2 regions of the Martelella endophytica genome follow, and region 1 is predicted to be linked to the other one. Evidence: riboswitches for the same ligand, from Rfam matches in the RefSeq annotation. Region 1 holds a riboswitch; the other holds the start of a gene.
The links. A riboswitch is a leader RNA that binds a small molecule or an ion and turns the genes downstream of it on or off. The one in region 1 is predicted to bind thiamine pyrophosphate.

Region 1 (3,113 bases):
CATGCCGCCGGAAAGCGCTTGCGGGTAGTGGCGCTCGAAGCCTGCAAGGCCGAAGGTTTCGAACAGCGGTTCGACCTTTTCGCGGGCCTCCCGCCGCTTCATGCCCTGCACTTCGAGGCCGAGCGTGACATTGTCGATCAGCCGGCGCCATGGCATCAGCGCGTCGCGCTGGGGCATGAAGGCGAAGTGGGTGTTGGGGAAGGAAAGCGGCGCGCCGTCGAAACGGACCGCGCCGCCATCCCCCTTCTCGGCGCCGGTCAAGATCTTGAAAAGGGTCGATTTGCCGGCGCCGGAAGGGCCGAGAAGGCTGACGAAGGAACCGGGCGCGACGTCGAGCGAAAGCCCGTCGAGCACGTTCAGCCCGTCGAAGGATTTGGTCAGGCCTGAGACGGAAAGGCGCATGTCAGTCATTGACCGGCCTCCAGCGCACGAGAAGCCGTTCCACCAGCACCGTCGCGCCAAAGAGGACGAGTGTCAGTCCGGCCGAGATGAAAACGGCGGCGAGCACGAGATCCGGACGGAACGAGTTCTTGGCGTTCAGGATGTAGATGCCGAGACCCTTCGCGGCGCCCGCATATTCGGCAAAGATCGCGCCGACCACGGCATAGGTGATCGAGATGCGGAAGCCGGCGAAGAAATAGGGGAGCGCTGCGGGAAGCCGGGCGCGGTGGAACACGCCGAACCGGGTGGCGCCCATCGAATAGAGCAGGTCCTCGATCTCCGGCTCGCTGGCGCCGAAGCCGCGCAACCAGGCGACCAGCATCGGAAAGAAGGTGACGAGGGCGACGAGCAGGATCTTCGGCAGCAGACCGAAGCCCAACCAGAGCACCACCAGCGGTGCAATCGCCACCAGCGGCAGCGTCTGGCTGATGATGAACAGCGGGATCAGCGCCTGCCGCATCAGCTTCGAGAAATCGAGCAGCACGGAAAGCACGAAGGCCGCGGCAAGCGACAGCGAAAAGCCGATGAGCGTCGCCTTGATCGTCGGAATGGTGTTGTCAATAAGCGTTGCGCGGTTCGCCCAGGCCTGCACGGCGATGCGGCTTGGCGCGGGCAGCGTCGTCGGGCGGATGCCGGAGAGCCGGGCATAAAGTTCCCAGAGCACGAGCAACACCAGCACCGCCGCAATGGCGGGCAGGGCACGCGCTACAGTCTGCCGCCACGCGGGGCGGCGTCCATTCGTCATGGTCATCGCTCCACAGGTATCAGGCTTTGAGGCTCGGGCTGTTGGCCGAGATGGTGACGTCGAGCGCCACATGGCCGGCCGGGGTGCCGAAGCGGACAAAGGCCTGGTGCAGCGCTTCGAACACGGCGGCGCTGTCACCGGAAAGCTTGGTGCAGAAGTTCTTCGGCTTGGCGAAGACGCCTGCCTGCTTCAGGAAGTCGATGCAGCCATAAACCTCGTCCATGTGGATCGAGGCGCCCGGCACATAAAGCGAGAACTGGCCATCGGCGCGCTGGCCGGAGGTGGGCTTTGCCTTGACCGATTCAACGGCTTCAGCCTGTCGTTCGGCAAGCGGGCCGAACAGGCCGGCATCGAGCGGACCCTCGCAGATCGGATCGTCCGGCTCGCCGGGGCAGCCGCGCGAGACGGTGGCGTGTAGCACGGTGTGGTGCCCGGTCTTCGCGGCCGTTTCGAACAGCGCCTGCATGGCGGCAAACAGCTCCTCATGCGGGCCGACGAGAAGCGTCGAGACATCGTCGGTCTCGACCCTGAGCTTCTCCGTGTCCATCGCCTTGACAGCATCGAGGATGACATCGACGAAACCGTCGGTCATCGGATAAAGGGAAATTTGTGCACCGGAAAACATTTTACCTCGCTCCGCTGGCATTACCCAGATCAGCTAAAGGGTCAGAAGACATGGCGTCTTCAATCTCAGCCCCGGCGATACGGAGCACCCCTGTGAATGTGGCCGGACGCTAGCACCGCCCGTGAGCGGTTGCAAGGGGCGGCGACAGCGTTGTGAAGCTTTTGTTACCGTCCTCGAACGGCGCCGTCCGGGTGCGGCGGAAATCGCTCGGTGACATGCCGGAGATCTCGCGGAAGCACTTGTTGAAGGCGCTGAGCGAGCCGAAGCCGGCGCGCATCGCCGCATCGGTGACGTTGGCGCCGTCCTCCAGCAGCAGTGCCTGCGTGTAGGACACGCGCAGGAGGTTGACGTAGCGGTTGATGGTGAGCCCGGTGCATTTGCGAAACAGGCTCATCGCATATTTCGGATGCAGGCCGACGGCTGCGGCAATGGCGGCCGAATCGATATCCTCCTGGAACCGCGCCGAGATGTAGTCGCACATCCGCGCCACCTTCGACTGCGACTGGAAGGCATCATCGACGCTGTGCGCTTCGGGCTCCGTTGTCGTGCCGGTCAGGGCATAGGCGTCAAAGCGGATGCGCTGCAGCCGGAGCAGCAGCTCATTGACGGCGTGGTCACGGCGTTCCGGATCGGCGGTGGCGATCATCCGGTTCCAGCGCTCGAAATTGGCGGGGTCGGCGGCATCCGTCGCCGCGGTCACCAGGCATCCGCCGCGCATCAGGGCGGCGGCGATGCCCTGCGGCAGGTTGAGGCGGAAGAAGTGGAAAAGCGGCAGGTGCACCACGGCGTAGCGCGAATCGGGCGAGGACACGTCCATCCGGTGCGCCCGGCCGCCCCAGAACAGGCAGAGGTCGCCGGCGCCAAGGCGCATGTCGCAGCCCTCCATAAGGTAGCGCACATGGCCTTCGAAAACGTAGTTCACCTCCACCTGTGCATGCCAGTGAGGGGCCGCCATCGGCTGCGGATGCGAGATCGCGAACTGCAGTTCCGTCGGCGTTCGTTCGACCCCTGTGATGCCGATCTTACTATTCGCCAAGCCTGTCTTCCCTCCCGATGAGACAAATGCCCGAGGATGCGATCTTATCCATTGTCAGAAAAAAGACCATCGTGATCGTCTACGCATCGGGAGGAGTTGCATGAAAGATCATCTCAACTGGGGCATCATCGGGCCGGGCACCATCGCACGCGCCTTTGCCGGCGGGCTTGCCCATTCGAAGACCGGCAGGCTCGTGGCCATCGCCTCGCGCAATCCCCGGCCGGAGCTTGCCGCGCACTTTCCCGGCATTCGCTGCCTGACGGGAT
Region 2 (3,113 bases), 2.0 Mb from region 1:
AAAGACCGGGCCCGCACCGATATAGTCTATGCCGGCCGGATCGAAGCGCTTCGCGATCTCAATGCCATCGACCGAAACGCCGAGCAGCTTGTCTGGGCCGATCATGGCCCGAACCTGTTGCGGGCGCTCGTCGGACTGGCCGACATGGACACCGTCGGCATCGATCGCGATCGCCGCCTCGACGTCGTCATTGACGATCAGCCGTGCCGGCGTGCCATCGGTGACCGCCTTCAACTGGCGACCAATGTCGATGCGTTCCGATGTCGTCGCCTCCTTCATGCGTAGCTGCACCATGGTCGCCCCGCCGCGGATCGCCTGCCGCGTGGTCTCGACCATGCCGTAATCGCCGCAAAGTTCGGGATCGAGCACGAGGTAGAGGGAAAGGTCGAACTTCATGCGATTTCGACCTTTGCCTTGAGTTCTGCCGGGTTGATCGCGGCGAGCGTGTCGAGGAAGGCGACCTGGAACGAGCCGGGGCCCTGGGCCAGCTGATGCGCGCGCTTGCCGGCAACGCCATAGAGCGCCAGCGCGGTGACGGTTGCCTCGAAGGCATCGTCGCGCCAGGCGCCGGCGAAGGCGCCGACGAGGCAGGTCAGCGCGCAGCCGAGTGCCGTCACCTGCGGCATCAGCGCCGAACCGCCACCGATGCGGGCCTCGCGCTCGCCATCCGTGACAAAGTCAGTTTCGCCCGTGACAGCGACGACCATCTTGCGTTCGCGGGCGAGTGCGCGCGCGGTCTCCTCCGCCGCCTCCACGGTGTCCCCCGCATCGACGCCCTTGCCGCCGCTGGTGGCACCCGAGAAGGCGAGGATTTCAGACGCATTACCGCGCAGGATGGTTGGCCCGAGGTCGAGGATCTCTTGCGCGGCCCTGGCCCGATAGCTGGTGGCGAAATGGGCGACGGGATCGAGCACCCAGGGCGTGCCTGCCGCCTTGGCGCCAGCCGCCGCGGCCTTCATGCCGGCGATCCATGGCGGCGACAGCGTGCCGATATTGATGGTGAGCGCCGAAACGATGCCGGCGAACTCGCCGGCTTCCTCCTCGGCATGGATCATCGCCGGCGAAGCACCGGCAGCCAGCAGCACATTGGCGGCGATGTTCATCGCCACATAATTGGTGATGCACTGCACGAGCGGTGTCTCGGCGCGCATTTTTTCGAGGATGGTGTCGACGGCGATCGTTGTCATGATGGTCTCCCTGTGTGTGGCGGGGAAACGCTCAGGGCCGGCAGAAGATCGAAAGCGGACCCGAGTGACTCCCTCCGCCGGTATGATCCGGATCAGGTTCGAAGGGTGCTTCTCAGCCGGCTTCCACCGACGCCCCTGTCGCTCTTGTGGGGTCGTTATAACAGAAAAAATCCGCTTGGTAAGGGGCGGCGTTACTCCGGCGTGGGGGGCCGCCATCCCATGTCGCCGCAAGGTCCGGTGGTCGCGAGGACGGCTGCGAGATCGCGGTCCCTGACCGCCTGCTCGACGAAGCGCCTTCGCTCGGGCGAAAGCTGGGCGGCGAGATTGTCCTGGTTCCAGGCGCGATACCAGTAGATGAAGTCGTCGTCGAAGAGGCGCTGCTCGTTGGCCGTCTGCGTGCCAGTCAGGCTTAGCCGCAGATAAAAAAGCACATCCGGATTCAACGGCGTCATGCCCTCGCCATTGTCTGTCACGAGGAAGGAAAGCAGGGCGGCCTCGCTGCCTCTTTGGGCAGCTTCCTGTAGACGATCCATCAGCGCGGCGAACTCGGCCTCCCGCTCGGTTTCGGGCTCGCGGGAAAACTGGCCGCAATAGCGGAGATCGCTTTGCACAAGTTCGCCCTTGGCCAGCCTGAACATCTCCATAACATAGGGCAGAGTCATGCAGGTGTTGAGATTGTCGAAGGCACTATCTGTCTGAATGTATGCGCGCCAAAGTGCATATCGTTCGTCCGGTGGTCCTTCCTGTGCATATGCCGGGTAACGCTTCTCGTAGATTTCGTAGTGCCCGCGGAGATAGTCACCGCAGTCGGGGATGCGGGGATTGTATTCGAGTTCGGAGGTCACGAATTCCCATTCCTCGAACGTCATTTCCGACCGGACGGGCTGCGGGTGGTCCTCGAAAGACCAAGCGAGGGCAGCGGGAGCTGTCACGACGAACAATATGAAGGTCAGCAGCGCCCGCATCTGCAGTTTCCTACAAAATTCCCGCTAGGTAGTTGAAGTGTAGCATTTCTCCTCGTTTGAAAAAAGATGGAGAAATGTCAATGGCTACTGATAGCAGGCGCTGTCGTGAACTTGGTCAGAATGCAAATGAAGCGCGTGCATTTTTGAAGCAGGCCGTCCGAGAGGAAGAACTGAACAAGCAAGAAGTCCGCAAGCTTGAAGAATTCATCTCACAGAGCCAGGGCAAGCTGATAAACTTGGAACAAGGGCTATCGATCATACTTGCCAGTGCCGTAGATCTCCTGAGATCCCTTATGAAAAGCAAGCGGCGCCTTCCGTTTCCAAAGCCGGAAAGCGCACCGGAAGCGATCGCACAGTTCAAACTCATTGCAGATGAGAAAGCGCAATTGAAAGAAGCGAAGCAACTTCTCGCTTATAGACGAGACCAATTGGCCCAGAAGCGTCGAGACATCCCATATTTTCAAGGAGCGCTCAAAAAAAACGCCGACGTCCAGAGACGAAATGGCTGCTAAAGCGACGCTTGCAATCGGGTATAGTGAGGTTGTCATATCTGCCTCCGCCCCGGCATACGGGGCGGAGGCAGCGATCGTCACTTCATCGTTGGCATCGAGAATTCGGCGCCCGAGCGGATGCCCTTCGGCCAGCGGCTGGTGATGGTCTTCATGCGGGTGTAGAAGCGAACGCCTTCCGGGCCGTGCATGTGATGGTCGCCGAAGAGCGAGGCCTTCCAGCCACCGAAGGAGTGGAATGCCATCGGAACCGGGATCGGCACGTTGATGCCGACCATGCCGACGCGGATCTTGTGCGCGAATTCGCGGGCGGCGTCGCCGTCGCGGGTGAAGATCGCCGTGCCGTTGCCGAATTCGTGGTCGTTGATCCACTGGGCCGCCTCGTCGTAGCTCTGCGCACGGGCGATCGAGAGCACCGGACCGAAAATCTCCTCCTTGTAGATCTTCATGTC

Region 2: linked by a shared signal. The riboswitch ahead of thiM (hydroxyethylthiazole kinase) and the one ahead of TM49_RS10045 (YkoF family thiamine/hydroxymethylpyrimidine-binding protein) in region 1 are both predicted to bind thiamine pyrophosphate.

Annotation. Positions count from the first base shown of each region.
Region 1 covers NZ_CP010803.1:2,221,597-2,224,709, forward strand. The annotation lists gene TM49_RS10035 (ABC transporter ATP-binding protein) at 1-411, opposite strand, end outside; gene TM49_RS10040 (ABC transporter permease) at 404-1,186, opposite strand; gene TM49_RS10045 (YkoF family thiamine/hydroxymethylpyrimidine-binding protein) at 1,206-1,811, opposite strand; TPP riboswitch at 1,800-1,913, opposite strand; gene TM49_RS10050 (helix-turn-helix domain-containing protein) at 1,921-2,847, opposite strand; gene TM49_RS10055 (aldo/keto reductase) at 2,948-3,113, shown strand, end outside.
Region 2 covers NZ_CP010803.1:4,266,784-4,269,896, reverse strand. The annotation lists gene thiE (thiamine phosphate synthase) at 1-396, opposite strand, end outside; gene thiM (hydroxyethylthiazole kinase) at 393-1,190, opposite strand; TPP riboswitch at 1,240-1,334, opposite strand; gene TM49_RS19785 (hypothetical protein) at 1,379-2,152, opposite strand; gene TM49_RS19780 (hypothetical protein) at 2,233-2,664, shown strand; gene TM49_RS19775 (CoA-acylating methylmalonate-semialdehyde dehydrogenase) at 2,742-3,113, opposite strand, start outside.